Linked DNA regions of Pseudorhizobium banfieldiae. The protein of the gene in region 1 interacts with the protein of each later gene in a pairwise test. Links are inferred from orthologs where the notes say so. Each region holds a gene or a part of one and is shown on either strand. Other genes may lie near its edges. The genes, in order: ligA and leuS.

Region 1 (12,132 bases):
GAACGCGAACTGGCCATCGCTGACATGCCGCGCCAAGCCGCTCCGCAGCCGGTCGCACAGCAGCCCGTTGCTACTCCGGCAGAGCCGGAGTTCCGTCCGCAGAGCCGCATCTTCGCCGCAGCGCCGGCAGAAGCTCCCGTTCTTCGGGCTCCGGCCGCCCCGGTGATGGCGGCACAGCCGGCACCGGTCGCTGCCCAGCCCGCACCCCGCATGGCGCCTCAGTTGCACCATGAGCAGGTCGCGCCGGCGATGGTTCCCGAGCCCGTTCGCATGCCGAAGGTCGAAGACTTCCCGCCGGTCGTCAAGGCAGAGATGGACCATCGCGCCCATCCGGCACAGCACGTGCAGGAAGAGCGCGGTCCGATGGGCCTCCTGAAGCGGATCACCAATTCGCTCGGCCGTCGTGAAGATGACGAGCAGGTCGCGGCTGACATGACCGCGCCGGCACCGAGTGCGGCTCCGCAGCAGCGCCGTCCGCTGTCGGCAGAGGCCAATCTCTACGCACCGCGTCGCGGTCAGCTGGACGACCATGGACGTGCCGTCCCTCAGGCCGGCATGCATCATGAGGACGACCAGCTGGAGATTCCTGCCTTCCTGCGCCGCCAGCACAACTGAGGCTGCGGCAACAGTTTGAACGAAGGCCCGGAACGGTGTTTCGGGCCTTCGCACGTTGTCGTGGGCCTGTGCGGAAAAGCTCCATGATTTCTGAAGCTTGGCCGCGTAACAATCCGAAATGAACAGTGATTTGGAATGTTCCAGCACTCTGCGTAGAAAAGCAGCAAGAAGGCAGGTGACTCGCGGATCGCGGTCACGCCTGCTGCCAAGGTCTTGATCGAGGATCAGGACTAACGCATGAGAAAGCAAGACGAATGACAATCGGACTCCTCGGTTTCCAGACGACCATTGCAGCCCCCGTCACAATGACGGGTATCGGGGTGCATTCGGGCGCTCCGGTCACCATCACCTTCCAGCCTGCGGAGGCCGGTACCGGCATCATGTTCAGCCGCAGTCTGGACGATGGCAGTTCGGTGGAATACCGCGCGGTTTCGGCACAGCTCGGACCAACCGATCTCTGCACCGTGCTGGGCGGCTCGCCGGCGAAATGGGTTGCGACCATCGAGCATGTGATGGCCGCCCTTTATGCGCTGTCGATCGACAATGTCGTGGTCGAGGTGGATGCGGGCGAGATGCCGATCATGGACGGCAGCTCCTATCCGTTCATCGAGGCGCTGGAGCAGGCCGGTATCGTCAACCTCGGCGCGAAGCGTCGCTACATCAGGGTGGTGAAGCCGGTACGGATCGATTCGGGCGCGTCCTGGTCGGAGTTCCGCCCTTACGACGGCACGCGTTTCGAAGTCGAGATCGACTTCTCCACGCCGCTGATCGGACGGCAGAGCTGGAAGGGCGACCTGACGGCCGCCTCCTTCAAGGAAGAGCTTGCCCGCGCCCGTACCTTCGGGTTCATGCGCGATGTCGAGCGGCTGTGGGCTGCCGGTTACGCTCTCGGTTCCTCGCTGGAGAATTCCGTGGTGATCTCGGACGACGACACGATCGTCAATGTCGAGGGACTTCGCTACGAGGGTGATGAGTTCGTGCGTCACAAGACGCTCGATGCCGTCGGCGACCTCGCACTGGCGGGCGCGCAGTTCATCGGTTGCTACCGTTCCTATCGTGGCGGCCACAAGATGAACGCCAACGCCCTGAAGGCTCTGCTCAGCGACCCCACGGCCTATGAGATCGTCGAGGCACCGGTCCGCAGCACCCGCGTTCGCGCCGTCGAGTTCGTACCGGTTAAGGAACCGGAAGTCGCCGCCTGGTTTGCTTAATCCAATCTTCCAGTCCAACTGGCCGCTCCTTGTGAGCGGCCTTTCTTTTTGACCGGACTTGCGGTTTTCGCGGCGGTCCTTCGTCCTTCCGGGCAGGGAACCTTGCCACAAAATTGCGTTAATGCGCCCGCATTGCGTTGCCCAGCGCCTGCTTGTAAGGCTAGAAGGCCAGTTGGTGCAGGGGCGCCATTGCGCGGGACGATCGGGAACTGTCGAATGACTTATGCGAGGTCTGTTGGAATGAAGAGAACGGCGAGGATAGCCTTCGTGTCCATGGCTCTGGCCTGCGCCGGCGTCGCAGTAACCGCGTGTCAGTCCGACAAGGATATCGACATCACCAAGCTGGGCGTCGAGACCGATCCACCTGAAGTTCTCTACAACCAGGGCCTGGCCAACATGAAGGCCGGCAACATCGCAGAAGCAAGCCGCAAGTTCGACTCCATCGACCGCCAGCATCCGTTCACGGACTGGGGTCGCAAGGCGCTCGTGATGAGCACGTTTGCCAAGTACCGGCTCGGGCGCAACGAAGATGCGATCACAACCGGGAACCGTTACCTGAAGCAGTATCCGAACACCGAGGATTCGGCCTATGTCCAGTATCTGGTTGGCCTTTCCTATTCCAAGCAGATTGCCGACGTGACGCAGGATCAGCGCGCAGCCGCCCAGACCATCGATGCCATGTCCAAGGTCGTCAACGACTATCCCGATTCCGAATACGTCGAGGATGCGCAGGCCAAGATCCGCTTTGCGCGAGACCAGCTCGCGGGCAAGGAGATGCAGGTCGGCCGCTATTACCTGGAGCGGAAGGAGTATCTGGCGGGAATCCAGCGTTTCCGCACCGTTGTGGAGCGCTATCCCACGACCAACCAGATCGAGGAAGCTCTCGCACGCCTCGTCGAGTCCTATTATGCGATGGGGATCGTGGAGGAGGCGCAGACGGCGGCGGCCGTGCTCGGCCGAAACTACCCCGACAGCCAGTGGTATGCCGATTCCTACAAGCTGCTGCAGACGGGCGGTCTGGAACCGCGTGAGAACCGTGGCTCCTGGATTTCTCGCGCAGGGGCAAAGCTCATCGGGGCCTGATCGTGCTCGTCCAGCTTTCGATCCGCGATATCGTTCTGATCGAGCGGCTGGATCTTGCCTTCGAATCCGGCCTCTCCGTGCTGACGGGCGAAACCGGTGCAGGCAAATCGATCCTGCTCGACAGCCTGTCGCTGGCTCTCGGTGGGCGAGGCGATGGCGGGCTCGTCCGGCACGGCGAGGACAAGGGGCAGGTAACGGCCGTCTTCGACGTGCCCGGGCAGCATCCCGTCCGACAGCTTCTCCGCGACAGCGGCATCGATGACGACGGCGACCTCATCTTCCGGCGCATCCAGAACGCCGATGGGCGGACTCGCGCGGCGATCAACGACCAGCCGGTCAGTGTCCAGCTGATGCGGCAGATCGGCCAGCTTCTGGTGGAGATTCATGGCCAGCACGACGACCGGGCGCTGACCGACACCAACACCCATCGCGACTTGCTCGATGCGTTTTCCGGCCTGGCCGATGAGGTGAAGCAGGTCGGGGGGCTCTATCGCACTTGGAAGGAGGCCGAGCGCGCCTTCAAGGCGCATCGGGCCAATGTCGAGGCGGCGGCGCGGGAGGCGGATTACATTCGCGCATCCGTCGAGGAGCTCGAAGTGCTAAGTCCCCGCGATGGCGAGGAAGAGGAACTGGCGGAGCAGCGCTCGCAGATGCAGAAGGCCGAGCGAATCGCCGGCGACATTTCCGAAGCCTCCGAGTTCCTCAACGGCAATGCCTCGCCCGTGCCCTTGATCGCTTCCATGGTGCGGCGGCTGGAGCGCAAGAGCCACGAAGCGCCGGGCCTGCTGGAGGAAACCGTCGAACTCCTGGATGCTGCCCTGAACAGCCTCTCCAACGCCCAGATGGAGGTCGAGGCGGCGCTCAGAAAGACGGAGTTCGATCCCCGCGAACTGGAGCGCGTCGAGGAGCGACTGTTTGCGCTGAGGGCCGCGGGACGAAAGTATTCCGTTGCCGTCGCGGACCTGCCAGCACTTGCAGAGAAGATGGTTGCCGATCTTGCCGATCTCGATGCCGGTGAAGAGAAGCTCGGCCAGCTGGAAAAGCAGGCCGCCGCCGCGAAGGCTGCCTTCGATTCCGCGGCACTGACGCTGTCGGAGAAGCGCCGGCAGGGCGCCCAGACGCTGGCGAGAGCGGTGATGGAAGAACTCCCCGCTCTCAAATTGGAACGGGCCTGTTTCATGGTCGAGATGACGGCCGATCCGCAGGCAGCGACCGCGGAGGGCATCGACACTATCGAATTTCACGTCCAGACCAATCCGGGTACGCGTCCGGGTCCGATCATGAAGGTCGCGTCCGGCGGTGAGCTTTCCCGCTTCCTGCTGGCGCTGAAGGTCGCGCTGGCGGATCGCGGTTCGGCCCCAACGCTGGTCTTCGACGAGATCGATACCGGAGTGGGCGGTGCCGTCGCGGATGCGATCGGCCAGCGGCTGAAGCGGTTGTCGGCGACAGTGCAGGTGCTCTCGGTCACTCACGCGCCCCAGGTGGCGGCGCGTGCGGCAACACATCTGCTCATCTCCAAAGGTCCCGCGGGCGAAGGCTCGGAGAAGATCGCCACGCGGGTCGCGACCATGGCGCAGGAGCACCGGACGGAAGAGATTGCCCGCATGCTCGCTGGTGCATCGGTGACCGACGAGGCCCGCGCGGCTGCAGCGCGTCTGCTGGCAGGCGGCGGCTGAAACCGGTCTCTTCCCATCCTCCGGAATTGCACTAAAAAAGCGACTCCATCTCGGAGTGACTTTCATGGCTGACGCGCAAATACCGGTTGATTCACTGAGCGAAGAACAGGCGGCAGCGGAGCTTGCTTTCCTTGCCTCCGAGATCGCCCGGCACGACGAACTCTACCACAGTCATGATGCACCAGAGATCTCGGACGCGGAATATGACGCGCTGAAGCGGCGCAATGATGCGGTCGAGAAGCGGTTTCCCCAGCTTCGTCGGGCCGACAGCCCGTCGCTACGGGTCGGTGCCGCGCCGCTCCCGACCTTCGCGCCCATCACCCATTCGCGCCCCATGCTGTCGCTCGACAACACGTTTTCCGACGAGGACGTACGCGACTTCATCAACTCCGTCTACCGCTTCCTCGGCAAGCTCCCGGACGGTTCAATCGCCTTCACCGCGGAACCGAAGATCGACGGACTGTCCATGTCGATCCGCTACGAGAACGGCCGGCTCGCCAATGCCGCTACCCGCGGCGACGGCACGACGGGGGAGAACGTCACTGCCAACATCTTGACGATCAAGGAAATCCCGAACCAGCTCCCGGACGGCGTGCCGTCCGTCGTGGAAGTGCGCGGCGAAGTCTACATGACGAAAAGCGATTTCCTGGCGCTCAACGAGAGGATGGCGGCCGAGGGCAAGCAGACCTATGTCAACCCGCGGAACACGGCCGCCGGCTCGCTGCGCCAGCTCGATGCAAAGGTGACCGCGAGCCGCAACCTTCGCTTCTTCGCCTATGCCTGGGGCGAGATTTCCGACATGCCGGCCGACACCCAAATGGGAATGGTGGAGAAGTTCCGGGAATGGGGGTTCCCCGTCAATCCGCTGATGAAGCGGCTGAATTCGGTCGAGGAGATCATCGCCCACTACACGGAAATCGGCCTGAAGCGGCCCGACCTCGATTACGAGATCGACGGCGTCGTCTACAAGGTAGACCGGCTCGACCTGCAGCAGCGGCTCGGCTTCCGCTCGCGTAGCCCACGCTGGGCGACCGCGCACAAATTCCCGGCTGAGCAGGCGTTCACCCGGGTGGAACGGATCGACATCCAGGTCGGACGTACCGGAGCGCTGACGCCGGTCGCGCGCCTGACCCCCGTGACCGTCGGCGGCGTCGTCGTCACAAATGCCACGCTGCACAACGAGGACTACATCAAGGGCATCGGCAATTCCGGTGAGCGCATCCGCGAGGACGAGCATGACATCCGCATCGGCGATACCGTGATCGTGCAGCGGGCAGGGGACGTCATCCCGCAGGTCCTCGATGTCTTGATGGAAAAGCGCCCGGCGGATGCCGTGCCTTACGAGTTTCCGAAGAAATGCCCGGTCTGCGGCAGCCATGCGGTGCGGGAGAAGAACGGAAAGACCGGCAAGCTCGATTCCGTTACTCGTTGCACCGGCGGCTTCGTCTGCCGCGCACAGGCGACCGAGCATCTGAAACACTTTGTGTCACGCAATGCCTTCGACATCGAGGGGTTGGGATCAAAGCAGATCGACTTCTTCTTCGAGGCGGACGATCCGGCGTTTTCGATCAAGACCGCTCCGGATATATTCACATTGAGGAGGCGGCAGGAGGCGTCGCCACTCACGAAGCTTGAGAACATCGAGGGCTTCGGAAGGGTGAGCGTCCGCAAGCTCTTCGACGCCATCGACGAGCGGCGATCCATTGCGCTCCACCGCTTCATTTACGCACTCGGTATCCGCCATGTGGGGGAGACGACCGCAAAGCTCTTGGCGCGCTCCTACGGGACCTATGACGCTTTCTCGGAAGCGATGCAGGAGGCGGCCGATCTGACGGGGGAGGCTTGGGAGAACCTGAACAATATCGAGGGGATCGGCGAAGTGGTGGCGCGGGCGATGGTCGAGTTCTTCAAAGAGCCGCGCAATCGCGACGTGATCGGACGTCTGCTGCAGGAGGTGACGCCTCAGGCCGCCGAACAGGTTTCCACCGCTGACAGTCCCGTCGCCGGCAAGACGGTAGTCTTCACCGGCAGTCTGGAGAAGTTCACGCGAGACGAAGCCAAGGCGCGCGCTGAAAGCCTCGGTGCAAAGGTGGCCGGTTCCGTTTCCAAGAAGACCGATTACGTCGTCGCAGGGCCGGGTGCCGGCTCCAAGCTCGACAAGGCGAGGGAGCTCGGTGTGGAGGTCATGGACGAGGACGAATGGCTGGCGCTGATCGGGGGATGATCTCGCTTTTGCCGAATCAGGGTCGCTTGCGCTAAGGCTTGGGCAGCAGAATTAGGGCCGACCTTGAAAACCATTGCCATCGACTTTGAAACCGCCAACGAAACGCGCGGCAGTGCCTGCTCCGTCGGGCTCGCCTGGATCGAGAATGGGGAGGTCGTGCGCGTCGAGGAGCGGCTGATCCGCCCGCAGGACATGCGCTTTTCCTCTTTCAACATCGCCATCCACGGCATCCGCCCGGAGCATGTCGAAGACGCGCCGGAGTTTCCGGAGGTGATGGAAGAGTTCGAGGAGGATTTCCGCGGCGCGACGATGATCGCGCACAACGCGGCCTTCGATTTCAGCGTCTGGCGCGCTTGCCTCGATCTCTATCGCCGCGGCTATCCGGAACTCTCCTATGTCTGTAGCGTCAAGATGTCCCAGAAGGTCTGGCCGCATCTCGGCTCCCACCGGCTCAACGTGCTGGCGGCTCATCTCGGGTTGAAGTTTGCGCACCACAATGCCGCCGAGGATGCCCATGTCTGCGCACGTGCGGCGATCGCAATCGGAAACTCGCTGGGGGTGTCACACATCCCCGACATTCCGGCATTGATTGGCATGAAGGTCGGCCGCCTCTTTGACGGTGGTTATGCACCCTGCACCTGCCGGCTGAAGTAGATCGGCTGCTTCCGCTTGTAACCTGCGCCGTCGCGCTTATCTGTGATCACGGATGGTTTACCGGAGTGCCCGATGATGAAACGACCTGCCTTGCTTGTCTCTGCTGCGGCACTGGCCGCTGGTCTGTTTGCGGCGGCTGCCTCTGCCGAAGTCGTCGGCAAGGTAGGGGTCGACTGGATCGGCAACGACATCATCATAGAGGCGGTCGCCGATCCGGAAGTGAAGGGTGTGACCTGCCATGTCACCTATTTCGACCGCTCGATCATCGACCGGCTGAAGCAGGGCAACTGGTTCGAGGATCCGTCCAACAGCTCAATCGCCTGCCGCCAGACCGGACCAATCGAGATCGGCGATATCGACCTTTCGCGCGGAGGAGAAGAGGTCTTCCGCCAGGGCCGTTCGCTGATCTGGAAGGACCTGCTGGTCAAGCGCATCTATGACAAGGCGAACGATACCCTGGTCTACCTCGCCCATTCGCGGCAGGTTATCGAAGGCTCGGCCAAGATGGCCATCTCCACCGTGCCGCTTTACGGGCAGGAAGTGAACTGGACCAACGGCAAGCCATAGTCGCTCACGCGATTGCTGCGGCCGCGGCGCGTCCGGCGACGCGACCTGAAAAAAGACAGCCGCCGAGGAAAGTGCCTTCAAGCGCGCGGTAGCCATGCATGCCTCCGCCTCCGAAGCCCGCCGCTTCGCCCACGGCATAGAGTCCTGGCACCGGCTGTCCGTCATTGCCGAGAACGCGTGCCGAGAGATCTGTCTCCAGCCCGCCGAGCGTCTTGCGGGTCAGGATGTTGAGCTTCACGGCGATCAACGGGCCGTGGGCCGGGTCGAGGATGCGATGCGGCCGTGCCGTGCGGATCAGCTTGTCGCCCATTGACCGCCGGGCGTTCTGGATGCCGATCACCTGCAAGTCCTTCCCGTAGGGATTGGTCATCTGAAGATCGCGCGCCACGATCTGCCGCTCTATCCCTCCCAGCTTGAGCAGATCATTACCGGCGATGCGGTTCATGCCGCGCACCAGTTCATCGAGACTATTCGCAACGACGAAATCCTCGCCATTCTCCTTGAACGCCTCGACCGGCCCCGTCGCGCGACGGCCGACGGCGCGGCGGGCTGTCAGCCGCCAGTCGCGGCCGGTGAGATCAGGATTCTGTTCTGAACCTGAGAGGGCAAATTCCTTGCGGATGATCGACTGGTTGAGGATGAACCAGGAATAGTCGTAGCCCGTGGAGAGAATGTGCTGCAGTGTCCCGAGCGTGTCATACCCCGGGAAAAACGGTGCCGGCAGGCGCTTGCCTGTGGCGTCAAGCCATATGGAGGAGGGACCAGGCAGGATGCGGATACCGTGGTTTTGCCAGACAGGGTTCCAGTTGCGCAGACCTTCCGTGTAGTGCCACATGCGGTCGCGGTTGATGATGCGCCCGCCGGCCGATTCCGTGATCGCCAGCATCCGTCCGTCGACGTGCTTCGGCACGCCGGAGACCATGAACTTCGGCGCCGGGCCGAGGCGGGCGGGCCAATCCCTGCGCACGAGGTCATGGTCGCCGCCGATCCCGCCGGACGCGACGATCACGGCCTGTGCGTGAAGTTCGAAATCGCCCACAGATGTTCGAGAACTTTCCGCCCCGCGCAACGCTGCGCTGGGCTCGAGTATCGTCCCCGCGATGCCCGTCACTGCACCGTTGGTTACGATCAGCCGGTCGACCCGATGCCGCCATAGGAAGCGGATCCTGCCATCCCTCTCTGCCTCGCGGCCACGCTTCTCAAAGGGTTCGACAACGCCGGGGCCCGTGCCCCAGGTGATGTGAAAACGCGGGACGGAATTTCCATGTGAGGTAGCCGACCAGCCCCCGCGCTCGGCCCAGCCGACGACGGGGAAGAGGCGGTGGCCCATGGCCCTCAACCAGCCCCGCTTCTCGCCTGCGGCGAAGGCGAGATAGGCTTCGGCCCAGGCACGGGGCCAGTAGTCTTCGGGACGGTCGAAGCCGGCGGATCCGAGCCAGTCCCCGCGCGCGAGCTCGTAACTGTCACGGATACCCATGCGGCGCTGTTCGGGGGAATCGACTAGGAACAGACCGCCCAGCGACCAGAAGGCCTGGGCTCCGAGATTCTGCTCAGGCTCCTGGTCGACAATGGTCACGGAACGGCCGGCATTAGCCAGTTCCGTCGCAGCCACCAGTCCCGCCAGGCCGGCGCCCACGACGATCACTTCCGATTGGGCCCGGCTCATCGATCCTCCTGTCAGGATGCTATCGCATACTCGTGCATCCATCTCCCCCAACCATAGAGGCATCGCGATATCCGCAAAGTCAAGCTCGGGCCGGAACGCGGAAAGAGCCCGCGTCGGCGGGCTCTTCCGTGTTTCGTCCTTTACGAGGCGGCTTACTTCACGTAGACGATTTTGCCGCCGTTGGCTGCCGTGTCGATCGCCAGCACATTGTCAAGTTCAATGCTGTTTTCCTGCAGTTCCGCCATGATCTCAGCGTCTGCCTGAACCTGAGCCTTGGCATCTGCCGTCATGTCTGCTGTCGGGTTGCGGAACATCTCAGGAATCGGGTTATTGGCGTCGTCGCTATCGGAGTTCTCGTCGATGCGGACGATGCGAACATCATCGCTCATGGTGGATGCGCTTGTGGAGCCAGTGGTAGTCTGCGCGAATGCAATTCCGCCGAGCGACGCGGTGGAAAGGGCTGCGGCGAGAGCAAGTGTTACGGCGTTTTTCATGTTTGTTCTCCCTAGTGGATTTCCGATCGACAAGCCTTGGCTTAGCCGAACAATTCGCTGTCCGTTGGGACACTAGGGCAACACTGGGCGGCCGAGATCGTTCCAGGCGAATCAGGCAAACCCATCACGGGCAGATAACGAAAGCGTCATCTCCGGGTTGTAGATTACCGGAGATGAGCCGTGGGATCAGGCCGCTTCGCGAGTCAGTTCGTCGGCGATTACGGTGTCGAGGTTGAGGAAGCAGACCATCGTCTTCTCCAGCGCCACGATGCCGCGGCAGAAGGCGCGCTGGGCTTCCGGGATGATTTCCGGCGCCGGCTGGAGATCTTCGGAGCGGATGGTCATCATGTCCGAGACCTGCTCGACGAGAAGACCGACCAGCTTGCCCGCGATGTCAGTCACGATGATCGCGGAGCGTTCGGATGGCTCGGTCATCTTCATGCCGAGGCGGCAGGCCATGTCGATCACGGGAATGACGGCGCCGCGCAGGTTGATGAGGCCCAGCACATAAGGGGGCGTATGAGGCATCGGCGTAACCGGCGCCCAGCCGCGGATTTCGCGGATCGCCATGATGTCGATGCAGAATTCCTGATCTCCAAGATGGAAGGAGACGATTTCGAGATAGGCTCCCGATTGCTTGATGGCGTTGCTCATTCTTTTCTCCCACCTGCCAAGGGGCTCGCGACTTATGCCGCGGACGCTGCCATTCAGGCTGCCATGGATTGTCTGGATATCGATGCGGAGTTCGAGAATGACCTCGATGACATCATGTCGGCATGGCTCGCCTGCGTCCGGTTCGAGTAGCCGCGGGACGCTGTCGGAATCCACCTTCGCGCCGCAAGCATGCCCCTCAATTATTAAGCTTCTGCTAAAACCGTGCGGCCTTCAGGCCCCTTCCAGCACAGAAAGATTTTGAGTAAGATCGCCGTATGGACATGGTTTTGCCCGCATCGCATCGTCTGCCTCTCGTCGCACTCACGATACTGGTTGGTGTCGCGGTCAGTGGCGGGGCGTTCTACGGCTGGATGCGTTACGGGTCGGATATGTTGATAACCCTCAGCGAGAACGGCCTTTCCGGTTGTCTCTGAACCTCTCCCTGTTTGAGACAAATCAGCGCGCACGGTGACGCGATCCGCTATTGATTTGCGAGCGCGGGGCCTTTCGCCTATCGAGGGTGGGCTTTGCCGCAGATGGCATGAAGAGAGAAAGACATGAAAACGCTGCGCATCATCCTCTGGGCCGCCGTAATCCTGCTTGGCGGCGTCCTCGCATGGCTGACATTCGAGGTGACACGAAGCAAGGAGCAGATTGCCGAAGGTCCTTTTGGCGTGCCGTTCCAGCTCGTGGCCCAGGATGGGCAGCCAATCACCGAAGAAGCCTTCCGTAAGAAGCCGACCGCTCTCTTCTTCGGCTTCACCCACTGCCCGGAGGTCTGCCCGACCACGCTCTATGAACTGAACGGCTGGATGCAGCAGGTCGACCCAGACGGTACGAAGCTCGCCGGCTATTTCGTGACGGTCGATCCGGAGCGCGACCCGCCCGAAATGCTCGGGCAGTACATATCGAACGTGACCGACCGCATCGTCGGGATCTCCGGCCCGCCGGAAAAGGTCATCGAAATGGCAAAGGGCTTCAAGGTCTACTTCAACAAGGTGCCTCTCGACGAGAAGGATCCGACCGGCGACTACACGATGGACCATACGGCCTCGGTCTTCCTTCTCGATGAGGAGGGCCGCTTCGTCGGGACCATCTCCTACGGCGAAAACTCTGAGACTGCCGTGAAGAAACTCGAAAACCTGATCAGCGGCTGATCGAGCGCATTGCAGTTGAAGGGGCGGTGCCTTTGTGGCATCCGTCCCGCATCCGCAACCATCCGAAAGCGCAATCTTGAGCGAGATCCGCCTCTACGTCAGCACCACCGAAAAGGATGCCGAGCGCATCC
Region 2 (12,425 bases), 1.7 Mb from region 1 along the record:
GGTCGCCCGCTTCCGACCGCCGAGGAACTGGGAGCAACGCTCCAGTCGGCGACTGAGACCGAGAACCTCGGCTTCGACTACCGCACGGAGCGCGAGGAGGAGAAGGAGATCGACGCCGACGCGGTCTTCGCCAAGCTGAGCTCGCTCAAGTCCGCACCGCGCGACGAAGAAGAAGACGATCAGTACTGATCCTTCGGCAATTCAAAGTTCAGATGATGCTAAAAGCCCGCCGGATCAGCGGGCTTTTTCTTTGCATCGTGGATAGATCAGGCCGCCTTCAATGAAGCATCCAGAGGAATTTCGACATCGATCTCGAGCATCGAGAATGTCTCTTCCCGGTCAACCTTGATCTTCACCCGGTCCGAATCGAGATCGACGTGCTTGGCAATAACTGCAAGTATCTCCTCGCGGAGCACGGCAACAAGGTCGGAACTCGTGGACGCACGCTCATGGGCGAGAAGTACCTGCAACCTCTCCCGCGCCATCGGCGCAGAACGCTGCTTGCGGAACAGATCGAAGATGCTCATGCCGCCTTCCTTCCAAAGATCTTGCCGAAGAGGCCCCGCTTCTCACCCGGAACGGTGATTGGAAGCGCCTCCCCGCAAAGCCGACGGGCGGCATCGAAATAGGCCTGAGCCGGGGCGCTGCGAGCATCGGCCAGGGTCACCGGGGCCCCGATATTCGAAGCGCGAAGAACGTCCATGCTCTCCGGAATGATGCCGATCAGCGGGATAGAAAGGATTTCCAGGACGTCATCCACCTTGAGCATGTCGCCGCGCTCGGCGCGGAGAGGATCATAGCGTGTCAGGAGAAGGTGTTTCTCCATCCGCTCTCCCCGCTCGGCCTTCAACGTCTTGGCGTCCAGAAGCCCGATGATTCTGTCGGAATCGCGAACAGACGAGACTTCCGGATTGGTAACCACCACGGCTATGTCGGCATGGCGCATAGCAAGGGTCGCACCGCGCTCGATGCCAGCAGGGCTGTCGCAGATCACCCAGTCGAAGACGCGCTTCAGTTCATTGATGACAGTTTCGACGCCCTCCGGCGTCAATGCGTCCTTGTCACGAGTCTGCGATGCAGGCAGCAGGAACAAGGTCTCCAGCCGCTTGTCGCGGATGAGTGCCTGCGGAAGCTTGGCATCCCCCTGTATCACGTTGACGATATCGTAGACGACGCGACGTTCCGCACCCATCACCAGGTCGAGATTGCGAAGTCCGACGTCGAAATCGACGACAACCACTTTCTCGCCCTTCTGGGCCAGGGCTGCGCCGAGCGCCGCGGACGATGTCGTCTTGCCGACCCCGCCCTTGCCTGATGTCACTACAATGACTTTCCCCATGGTCTTCTCCTGTGTTCCGGCCTTTTGGCTCAGGCGAGTTTCTCAGCCATTATTGTATCGTTTTCGAGCCAGAGCTGGACGGGCTGGCCCTTCAGGTTGGCTGCCATGTTCTCGGCAACCTGGTAGATGCCATCGATCGCAAGCAGTTCTGCATCGAGCTTGCGGCAGAAGATGCGCGCCGAGGAATTGCCGACCGATCCTGCCATGACCCGGCCGCGAAGAGCGCCGTAGATATGAACGGAACCACCTGCGATCACCTCCGCGCCGGAGGCGACGGATCCGATCACCGTGACATCGCCTTCCGGAAAGATGACGGATTGCCCGGACCGGATCGGTTCCCGGACGATTATCGACTGTAGCGCGGGACGAACGTCCCGGGCGACTTCCGGGGCGGCACTAGCGGCGGGTAGCTCGACGGCGGGCTCCCTCGCCATGCTGTCCTCGGAAACGGGACGGCCGCCCTTGAGACCTGGCGGCATGCCCGGACCGAGCAGCGAGGGACGCGCGCCCTCGATCCCCATGATGCTGACATTGCGTTCGGCGAATGCGGCAAGCAGTTCCTTCAACTGCCCACGATCGACATCGAGATCCGTGACGTCCAGGACCACGGGGCGCCCGAGGAAAAACCCGGCGGAACGCGAGGCGAGGTCGTCGAGCCGCGTCAGCCACTCGTCGAGCGGCAGGTCGGGCGACAGGACGACCGCAAGAAAGGAGCGGCCCTTGATTCGGATCGAGCGAGCGTCTGTTAGCACTTTGGTCATCTACGTAAAGAAATGGTTAGATCGGTGTAGCGTAGGCATGGTTAACAATATGTTAACTGGCTGGTGCGGAGCTTAAGGTGCACACATGCTGAAATGCGAAAGGCCCCCGCTTTAGTGGGGGCCCTTCTGCAAATTGCCAGGTCGTGGTCAGGCTGCCGTGTCGGCGGCGCCCTTGGCATATCCCTTGGATTTGAGGATCTCGATGATCTCGTCGAGGATCACCGGGTCATCGATGGTGGCAGGCATCTTCCACGGCATCCCATCGGCGATCTTCTGCATCGTTCCACGCAGGATCTTGCCCGACCGTGTCTTCGGCAGTCGTTTCACGACCATCACGGTACGGAAGGCGGCGACTGGCCCGATCTCGTTGCGGACAAGGTCGACGACCTCCTTCTCGATCAGCTTCTCATCGCGGGTTACGTTGTTCTTGAGGACGAGGAAGCCGCAGGGGATCTGCCCCTTGAGGGAATCCGCGACGCCGACCACGGCACACTCCGCGACATCCGGATGCATGGCGCAGACCTCCTCCATCGCACCCGTGGAAAGCCGATGGCCGGCGCAGTTGATGATGTCGTCCGTCCTCGCCATCACGAAGAGGTAGCCATCGTCATCAAGCATGCCGGCATCCGCCGTCTTGTAGTAGCCCGGGAACTCCTCGAGGCATCCCTGACGGAAACGCTCGTCCGCATTCCAGAAGCTGACGAGGCAACCGGGCGGCAAGGGCAGCTTCACGACGATATTGCCGAGCGTGTTGGTCGGAACAGGATGGCCCGCATCATCCAGCACTTCGATCAGATATCCTGGCATGGGGTGCGTCGGCGAACCTGGCTTGAACGGCAACAGCCCCAGGCCCACCGGGTTGCCAACCATGGGCCAGCCCGTTTCTGTCTGCCACCAGTGGTCGATCACGGGAACCTGCAGCACCTGCTCTGCCCATTTCAGCGTCTCCGGATCGGCCCGCTCGCCTGCGAGGAAGAGGGCACGCAAGCCGGACAGGTCGTATGTTTCGACAAGCTTTCCCTCCGGATCATCCCGGCGGATGGCGCGGAACGCCGTGGGGGCCGTGAAAAGGACCTTCACGTCATACTCAGATACAATCCGCCAATAGGTTCCGGCATCGGGAGTTCCGACCGGCTTTCCCTCGAACAGGACGGTCGTGTTTCCGGCAAGAAGCGGGCCATAGACGATGTAGGAGTGCCCGACGACCCAGCCGATGTCGGAGGCGGCCCAGAACACCTCGCCAGCTTCGACCCCGTAGAGGTTCTTCATCGTCCAGTTGAGCGCCACCATGTGCCCGCCATTGTCACGGATCACTCCCTTGGGCTGACCCGTGGTTCCAGACGTGTAGAGCACATACAAGGGATCGGTGGCAGTTACCGGCTCGCAATCGACCACCGTGCCGTTGACCTTCTCGATCTCGACCGCCTGGCGGAAATCGACGTCGCCATGCTCATAGCGCAGCGCCGCATGCAGTTCGTCCCGCTGCAGGACAAGGCAGAAATCCGGCTTGACCTTCGCGATACCGAGCGCGTGATCGAGCAGGGGCTTGTAGGCGACCACCCGGCCGGGCTCCAGTCCGCAACTGGCGCTGATCACTACCTTGGCACCGCAGTCGTCGATCCTGGCGGCAAGCTCGTGCGCGGCAAATCCGCCGAATACCACGGAATGGACCGCCCCGAGGCGCGCACAGGCCAGCATTGAGAAGACAGCTTCGGGAACCATGGGCATGTAGATGACGACCCGGTCGCCTTTGCCCACGCCGTGATTGCGCAACACGGCGGCGATAGCCTGGACCTCGACGAGCATCTCGTCGAAGCTGTACTTCCTCTTGTCGCCGTTCATCGCGCTGTCGTAGATCAGCGCCGTCTGGTCGCCGCGTCCCTTGCTCACGTGCCGATCTATGCAGTTGTAGCAAGTGTTCGTCTCACCGCCGACGAACCAGCGTCCATAAACGCCCTGGTCCTTGTCGAAGACCTTTTCGATCGGCTTGAACCAATGAAGCGTCTCCGCCTGACGGCGCCAGAACTCCTCCGGAGCCGTCTGCCACTCCCGATAGATGTCGAAGTATGTGCTCTGCATCTGCTCCTCCCGTGGTCCCAGCGCAGCATTTGGAACCAGTTTAGGATGATGCAGACGGCCACGGAAAGCCAGACTAAAGCTCTAAGGGGGCCTTAACGATTGCCAAAAATGGCCGACCCCACCCGAACGCTGGTAGCACCGAACTCGATCGCCGTCTCGAAGTCTCCCGACATTCCCATCGAGAGCTTCTGCAAGCCGCACTGATCAGCAAGCTTGGCCAGAAGTGCAAAGTGCGGCCCGGGGTTTTCGTCCGCGGGAGGTATGCACATCAGACCTTCGATCGAAAGCTCAAGGTCGCCCCGGCAGAAGTCCACGAATGCCACTGTCTCCCTTGGCGCGATACCAGCCTTCTGCGGCTCCAGCCCGGTATTGACCTGCACATAGAGACGGGGTTGGCGGTCCTGCTTCTGCATTTCATCGGCAAGCGCCCGCGCGATTTTCTCGCGGTCGACCGTCTCGATCACATCGAAGAGTGCCACGGCATCGGCGGCCTTGTTGGATTGCAGCGGACCGATCAGGTGAAGTTTGATGTCCTTGAACTCCTCCTTCAGTGCCGGCCATTTGCCTTGGGCTTCCTGAACGCGATTCTCCCCGAACACCCGCTGACCGGACGCGATGACCGGACGGATCGCCTCCGCATCAAAGGTTTTCGACACGGCCACCAGCGTCACTGACTGCGGCTGCCGTTTGGCCCTTCGCTCTGCGTCCGTGATCCGTGCCAGCACATCCTGCAGCCGTTCCTCTGACGTCATCTCGTTTCCCTCGCGCTCGCTATCAAAGGTCGCACACCGCTTAACTGGCCCCTATCCGCCTGCCAAGCCGCGCTTGTGCTCGGCGCCAAACTTTACCCGGCGAGATGCCCGGAAAACTTGACGCTTGCAGGGTTTCATGATGAAGGTCTGACCAATCCCAGTCTGCATTTACCCCGGAATATCATAGAAATGGCGAGTGAACGTTATAATCCGCGCGACGCCGAGCCGCGCTGGCAGAAGATCTGGAGCGAGGCCAAGGTCTTCGAGACCGACAACGCCGACCCGCGCGAGAAATATTACGTCCTCGAGATGTTCCCCTATCCCTCTGGCCGCATTCACATGGGCCACGTCCGCAACTATGCCATGGGCGATGTTGTGGCGCGCTACAAGCGGGCGAGGGGCTATAACGTCCTCCACCCAATGGGCTGGGATGCCTTCGGCATGCCGGCCGAGAACGCCGCGCGTGACAACAAGGTTCACCCCAAGGAGTGGACCTATCAGAATATCGCTTCAATGAAGGCCCAGCTGAAGGCGATGGGCCTGTCGCTCGACTGGTCGCGGGAGTTCGCCACGTGCGACGTCGACTACTACCACCGGCAGCAGCATCTTTTCCTCGACATGATGGAAAAGGGGCTCGTCTACCGTAAGCTCTCCAAGGTCAACTGGGATCCCGTTGACCACACCGTGCTTGCCAACGAACAGGTTATCGACGGACGCGGCTGGCGATCCGGCGCTCTGGTGGAGCAGCGTGAGCTGGTGCAGTGGTTCTTCAAGATCACCAACTTCAGCCAGGATCTGCTGGACGCCCTCGATACGCTCGATCAGTGGCCCGAAAAGGTCCGTCTGATGCAGAAGAACTGGATCGGCCGGTCGGAGGGGATGACGATCCGTTGGGAGCTTGTGGCCGAAACCGCACCGGCAGGCCAGTCCGAGGTGACGGTCTATACGACCCGTCCCGACACCCTCTTCGGCGCCTCCTTCCTGGCGATCGCGGCAGATCATCCGCTGGCAAGGGAAGCAGCAGCCGCGAATCCGGCTATCGAAGCCTTCGCCGACGAGTGCCGCAGGCAGGGTACTTCGCTGGCAGCGCTGGAAACGGCCGAAAAGAAGGGTATGGACACTGGCATCCGGGTCAGGCATCCGCTCGATCCAAGCTGGGAGCTACCGGTCTACATCGCCAACTTCGTGTTGATGGACTATGGTACCGGCGCGATCTTCGGCTGCCCGTCGGGCGACCAGCGCGACTTGGATTTTGCACGCAAGTACGATCTCCCCGTAGTGCCGGTCGTTATGCCGGCAGGCGACGACGCAGGGAATTTCGCGATCGGTGACACTGCCTACGATGGCGATGGCGTGATGATCAACTCGCGCTTCCTCGACGGCCTCTCAACCGAAGAAGCGTTCGAGACGGTCGCCAGACGGTTGTCGGAGACGATGCTTGGCAACAAGCCCCAAGGCGAGCGCAAGGTGAACTTCCGCCTGCGGGACTGGGGCATCTCGCGCCAGCGTTACTGGGGCTGCCCGATCCCCGTGATCCATTGCGAGGTATGTGGTGTCGTCCCGGTACCAAAGATGGACCTGCCGGTCCGGCTTCCCGACGACGTGACCTTCGACCAACCCGGCAATCCGCTGGACCGACATGCGACATGGCGTCACGTCGCCTGCTCGCAATGCGGCGGTGACGCCCGTCGTGAGACCGACACGATGGACACCTTCGTCGATTCCAGCTGGTACTTCACCCGCTTCACGGCACCTTGGCAGGATGAGCCGACGGATCCGAAGGCGGCTAACCATTGGCTGCCGGTGGACCAGTATATCGGTGGCATCGAGCACGCCATCCTCCATCTTCTCTACTCGCGGTTCTTTACCCGCGCGATGAAGGAAACAGGCCATGTCGAAGTGAAGGAGCCATTCAAGGGTCTCTTCACTCAGGGCATGGTCGTCCATGAGACTTACCGCCGCGGCAGCGGGCCATCGGGGGAATGGGTTGCGCCCGCCGATATCCGTATCGAGGAAACTGACGGGAGGCGCCGTGCAACATTGCTCGCAACCGGCGAGGAAATCGCGATTGGCTCGATCGAGAAGATGTCGAAGTCGAAGAAGAACGTGGTCGATCCGGACGACATCATCGCGTCCTACGGGGCCGACACCGCCCGCTTTTTCGTACTCTCCGATTCACCGCCGGACCGCGACGTCATCTGGTCGGAAGCCGGCGTGGAGGGCGCACACCGCTTTACTCAGCGTCTTTGGCGTCTGATCTCGGAAGCGGCCGACAATCTTAAAGGAGTGGCGCCGGCACCGGCACGCGAAGGCGAGGCACTGGCCGTTTCCCAAATTGCCCACAGGACGCTGAAGGCGGTCCAGGATGATTATGACAAGCTCTCCTTCAACAAGGCCGTTGCGCGGATCTACGAACTTGTGAACGCGCTCGCGGCACCCCTGGCGCGGGTCGCCGCTGGCGACGGTGACGCCTTGTTCCTCGCCGCCGTTCGGGACGCCGCAGAGATTCTTGTTCAGATTGTCGCGCCAATGACACCACACTTGGCGGAGGAGTGCTGGGCAGCGCTCGGCAACGGACGAATGCTAGCGCAGGCTGCATGGCCACGCTATGATGATGCACTGGTGGTCGAGAACGAGATCATGCTTCCGGTGCAGATCAACGGCAAGAAGCGGGCCGAATTGACAATCGTCCGTGACGCAGACCAAGATGCCGTCCAGGCAGCGGTTCTGCAGTTAGGTGCCGTGCGCTCCGCCCTGGATGGCCGGCAGCCGAAGAAGATCATTGTCGTTCCACAAAGGATCGTAAACATTGTCGTCTGACACCCTCCGCACCCTTCGCCTGATCGGCGCCGTCGTTTCGGGCATCATCCTTGTGGCCGGGTTGGCCGCATGTCAGGTGCGTCCGCTCTATGGTGAAGCGTCCGGCAGCGGCGCCGCGCTTGCAGGTGTCGGCTTCTCCGACGCTGGAACGCGGGTAGGGCAGGTTGTTCGAAACCATCTCGTCTTCCTCACATCTAGAGGCAGTGGGGAAGCAGCCAACCCCTCGTATCAGGTAGAGCTGAGTGTTTCGTCGAGCTACAGTGATATCCTAGACGATGAAGACGCGGGCCAGCTTCAGCCAGGGCGTGTCATCGTGGCAGGATCCTACACCTTGTCCCGCGTTTCTGATGGAGAGATCCTCAAGAGAGGCAGCAGGACGGCCACTGCGCTGCTGGACGTCTCGCGCCAGGAGTTTGCGGAACTCCGCTCTGTTCGGGATGCGGAAAACCGGGCAGCACGAGAGGTGGCCGAGTTCATCCGCGCCGATCTCGCCATTGCCTTGGCAAACCAGCCACCACCGCAGGTGACATGGCAGAAATAAAGTCACACGAGTTCGATCATTTCGCCGAAAAGGCGCATGAACTCTATCGTGTGTTCGTCATCTACGGCCCGGATCGCGGCCTTGTATCCGAGCGTGCTGCCCTGCTCGCCCGCAAAACTGGCATCGCTCAGGAGGATCCCTTCGCGACGCTAAAGCTTGACGTGTCGGACCTGCAAAGCGATCCGGGCCGCCTGCTTGACGAAGTAAACTCCCTTGGTCTCTTCGGCGACAAAAAGCTCGTCTGGCTTCGAAATGCCGCCAACGAGAAGGCGGTGGTCGATGCTCTCGCTGTTCTTGCTGAGGGGAGTCCCCCCGCCAATGCCCTGATTATCGAGGCAGCCGACCTCAAGAAGGGCAGCGGCTTGCGGAAGATTGCAGAGCCTGCAAAGACGATCGCGATAACACCCTGCTACCCCGACGACGTCAAGGCGCTGAACGCCCTCATCGATACGTTGCTCGCGGAGGATGGCCTGTCGATCTCGCCTGCAGCACGGCATCAGCTGCTCGATTTGCTGGGCGGCGACCGCGTGGCGTCGCGTAACGAGGTCCGGAAACTCGCGCTCTACTGCCGCGGCAAGGTCATGGTCGAGGAGGAGGACGTAACTGCGATCATCGGTGATGCGAGTGGCGTTTCACCGGATGAGGCGGTCGACGCGGTCCTTACAGGTGACCTGGTAGCGCTCCGCCATGCGCTGCAGAAGATCGAAACCTCGCGGACACCGGTATTTCTCGTCCTGCAATCCTGTCTCAAGCAGTTCCAGATGATGGAACTCATGCGCACCGAAATGGACGACAAGAAAGTCCAGGCATCTCAGGTCATGATGACGCTCGGGCGGCACATCCACTTCAAGCGCAAGCCGCTGATCGAAAGGGCGCTCGGACGCTGGCGCACGGAAGCGCTGTCTCGAGAGGGACACCGCCTCCAGTCTGCGATCCTGCAATCTCGCCAAAGGCAAAGCTTGGAGCAGAGCATCGCGTTTCAAACGCTTATGGCGGTTGCGCTGCAATCTGCTCGTCAGCAGAGATGATCAGCGCCGTTCCAAGAGTCGGCAGATCTCTTCCAGTTGATCGAGCGTCCGATAATTGATGCGGATCTGGCCAGGCCCGCCCTTGTGGTTGATCCTGACATCCAGACCAAGCGAGTCCGACAACGTCCGCTCCAGTGCAAGTGTATCGGAGTCCTTTTTCTCTACCTTGGATTGATTGGGCTCAGACTGTGCCTTGATGTCGTTCTGGGCCAGCCGCTCCGCATCCCGAACCGACATTCCCTTTGCGACGATCGTACGAGCTAGGGAAACCGGATTGGATGTCGTGACAAGGGCCCTAGCATGGCCGGCAGACAATTCGCCGGAGGCGAGCATGTCACGGACAGGCTCTGGGAGCTTCAGGAGCCTGAGGCTGTTGGCCACATGGCTGCGGCTTTTGCCGATGATCCCGCCGAGGTCATTCTGGGTATAGCCGTATTCCGCGATCAGTTGATCGTAACCTAACGCCTCTTCCAGAGGATTGAGGTCGGCACGCTGGACGTTCTCGACGATCGCGATCTCCAAGGCCGTCCGGTCATCGACGTCCCTGACAATGACGGGAATCTCGTGAAGCCCAGCGAGCTGTGCAGCGCGCCAACGCCGCTCTCCAGCGATAATCTCATATCGGTCGCCGACCGGCCGGACGACCACGGGCTGAACGATCCCATGCTGGCTGACCGAACTGGCGAGATCCTGGAGCTCCGCCTCATCGAACTGGCGCCGCGGATTTCGCGGATTTCGGCTGACATGTTCTATCGGGACCATCCGGTCGGCACTGATCTCCTTTGGGGCGGCGTCGACTGGCAGCGGCTGATCCATCTGACCGATCAGTGCAGCAAGACCCCTGCCAAGGCGACGCTTCGAAAGATCATCACTCATACTTGGTCCTTTCGTTACGCCGCTTTTCGCCGACGCTCACGCTGAATCACTTCCGACGCCAGCTGCAGATACGCCTGACTGCCGGCGCATTTCAGATCATAGAGGATCGCGGGTTTTCCGTAGCTGGGAGCTTCGGAAACACGGACATTGCGCGGGATCAGCGTATGGTAGACCTTGTCCCCGAGATAGGTGCGCACATCGTTCACCACCTGCTGCGCCAGATTGTTCCGGGAGTCGAACATGGTGAGCACGATGCCCTGGATGTCGAGCGCGGGATTAACCGTCTGACGAACCTGATTCACCGTCTCGAGTAGCTGGCTCAAGCCCTCGAGCGCAAAGAACTCGCACTGCAGCGGCACAAGGACGGATTGCGCTGCGGCCATGGCGTTCATGGTCAGCAGGTTGAACGACGGGGGGCAATCGACGATGATATATGTATAAGGCATCGCGGCCGAGAGCGACCGCTTGAGCCTGAACACCCGATCAGCTTCTTGCGATATCTCCATCTCAAGCCCGAGGAGATCCATGGTTGAGGGCACGATAGAAAGGTTGGGCACAGCCGTCGGCAGGACGGTCTGTTCGACGGAATGAGTACCCATCAGAAGGTCGTAGGATGACAATTCCCGATCTCTTCGATCGATTCCAAGGCCGGTACTTGCATTCCCCTGTGGGTCCAGGTCGATGATCAAGACGGTTTCGCCTATGGCTGCAAGCGCCGTGGCGAGGTTGATGGCAGTCGTGGTCTTGCCCACCCCACCCTTTTGGTTGGCGATTGTGATGATACGATTGCCGTTAGTCATGCCGCACCTGACGAGGCTAGATCAAACCTTTGGCCGGAGTCCGCTGATTTCGAGGATCACTGAGTCGTTCTCGACGGCGCTGGTATGTATTACCAGATCAAAGTCCCAGTCGCTACGCGCTTTCTCTACCTCGCGCTGGTAATCCCGGCCTTTGTGGAGAAGGGCACGGCAGGATTTTCCGACCATCCAGGGGGAGGAGTAGCGAAACAGCAGGTTGAGCTCGGCCAATGCTCGTGCGGAAATCATGTCGCAATGGGCAATCTTCGTTTGAGCCTCTTCGATCCGGCCGGGGTATACAGAGCCCCTCGCCCCGCACTCCATCAGCGCCACCCGTAGGAACGCTGCCTTCTTCTGATTGCTTTCAACCAGATGCACGAAGCCATCATTTGCCTCAGCAAGCAATATGGCCGTCACGATGCCAGGGAAACCACCGCCGGAGCCGAGATCGATCCATTCAGCTGGCTGCGGGTGGATCTGAAACACCTGAGCACTGTCCTCGATGTGACGGCTCCAGACTTCCTCCAGGGTCGATGGTGCAACGAGGTTGATGCGCTTCGCCCATTTTTGGAAAAGCTCTGCGAAATGCTCTAGCCGCTGATGCGTTTCACGTGAAACAGGCCTGCCGTTCAACAACATTACGATACGCGTTCCTTATGCTCTCTCTCCTGCCTACGAAGATTGGCGAGGAGCAGGGCGGATGCGGCTGGAGTCATTCCCTCAATTCGAGAAGCATGGGCCAGATTCGCTGGTCTCAGGCTCGAAAGCTTCGTCTTTAACTCATTGGAGAGACCAGACAGTACTTGGTAGTCAAAGTCCGGTGGTATGGACACCCCCTCGTCACGCCGAAGAGCCAGAACGTCGCTCTCCTGCCTCTCGAGATAAACTGCATAACCGGCTTCGATCTTGAGAGCAGCTGCGGTGCGTTCCGACATCGCGCGGAGTTCCGGCCAAATCGCGCGGATCTTCTCCGGATCGATATCAGGATACGCAAGAAGGTCTATGGCCGTGCGGCGTTGTCCATCCCGGTTAAGACTAATGCCGAATCGTTCCGCCTCGTTTGGCGTTACCGAAACACTCGTCAGCTGACCCCGCCAATCCTCAAGGTCGTTCTCGTACCTCTCAAACCGTTCCCTTCTTACTGTCGAAACCAGCCCGAGCTCAACGCCTACCGGCGTGAGCCGCTCATCAGCATTATCTGCTCGGAGCGACAGCCGGTATTCGGCGCGCGAGGTGAACATCCTATAGGGCTCGGTAACCCCTCGGCTGGTCAGATCGTCGATCATGACGCCGATATAGGAGCTGGAACGGCTGAAGGTATACGTATCTTGATCACCTGCAAGACGAGCGGCATTGAGGCCCGCTACAAGCCCCTGCGCGGCGGCTTCCTCATATCCTGTGGTTCCGTTGATCTGCCCGGCAAGGAAAAGGC

Evidence for each region.
Region 2: the proteins of ligA (region 1) and leuS interact in binary tests that used the Escherichia coli proteins (3 or more experiments, as listed by UniProt). The link is inferred for Pseudorhizobium banfieldiae from one-to-one orthologs.

Annotation. Positions count from the first base shown.
Region 1 is NZ_FO082820.1:2,068,472-2,080,603, reverse strand. The notes cover bases 4,293-7,229. They hold ligA (NAD-dependent DNA ligase LigA), read left to right. Parts: upstream 4,293-4,649; coding sequence 4,650-6,809; downstream 6,810-7,229. Other genes in these bases: NT26_RS10235 (3'-5' exonuclease), read left to right, coding at 6,873-7,229; recN (DNA repair protein RecN), read left to right, coding at 4,293-4,585. In the rest of the region: cell division protein FtsZ, read left to right, coding at 1-615; lpxC (UDP-3-O-acyl-N-acetylglucosamine deacetylase), read left to right, coding at 870-1,826; NT26_RS10250 (outer membrane protein assembly factor BamD), read left to right, coding at 2,043-2,909; more of recN, read left to right, coding at 2,912-4,292; more of NT26_RS10235, read left to right, coding at 7,230-7,463; NT26_RS10230 (CreA family protein), read left to right, coding at 7,539-8,030; NT26_RS10225 (FAD-binding dehydrogenase), read right to left, coding at 8,035-9,696; NT26_RS10220 (hypothetical protein), read right to left, coding at 9,849-10,190; NT26_RS10215 (chemotaxis protein CheW), read right to left, coding at 10,377-10,844; NT26_RS10210 (SCO family protein), read left to right, coding at 11,402-12,001; NT26_RS10205 (50S ribosomal protein L11 methyltransferase), read left to right, coding at 12,078-12,132. UniProt on the Escherichia coli protein: DNA ligase that catalyzes the formation of phosphodiester linkages between 5'-phosphoryl and 3'-hydroxyl groups in double-stranded DNA using NAD as a coenzyme and as the energy source for the reaction.
Region 2 is NZ_FO082820.1:3,758,230-3,770,654, forward strand. Bases 4,722-7,951 are described here. They hold leuS (leucine--tRNA ligase), read left to right. Parts: upstream 4,722-5,120; coding sequence 5,121-7,751; downstream 7,752-7,951. Other genes in these bases: NT26_RS18195 (YggS family pyridoxal phosphate-dependent enzyme), read right to left, coding at 4,722-4,931; NT26_RS18205 (hypothetical protein), read left to right, coding at 7,741-7,951. Also shown: NT26_RS18170 (DUF1013 domain-containing protein), read left to right, coding at 1-189; cell division topological specificity factor MinE, read right to left, coding at 267-527; septum site-determining protein MinD, read right to left, coding at 524-1,339; septum site-determining protein MinC, read right to left, coding at 1,369-2,100; NT26_RS18190 (propionyl-CoA synthetase), read right to left, coding at 2,248-4,179; more of NT26_RS18195, read right to left, coding at 4,272-4,721; more of NT26_RS18205, read left to right, coding at 7,952-8,292; holA (DNA polymerase III subunit delta), read left to right, coding at 8,280-9,320; NT26_RS18215 (ParB/RepB/Spo0J family partition protein), read right to left, coding at 9,321-10,196; NT26_RS18220 (ParA family protein), read right to left, coding at 10,211-10,996; 16S rRNA (guanine(527)-N(7))-methyltransferase RsmG, read right to left, coding at 11,018-11,632; tRNA uridine-5-carboxymethylaminomethyl(34) synthesis enzyme MnmG, read right to left, coding at 11,632-12,425.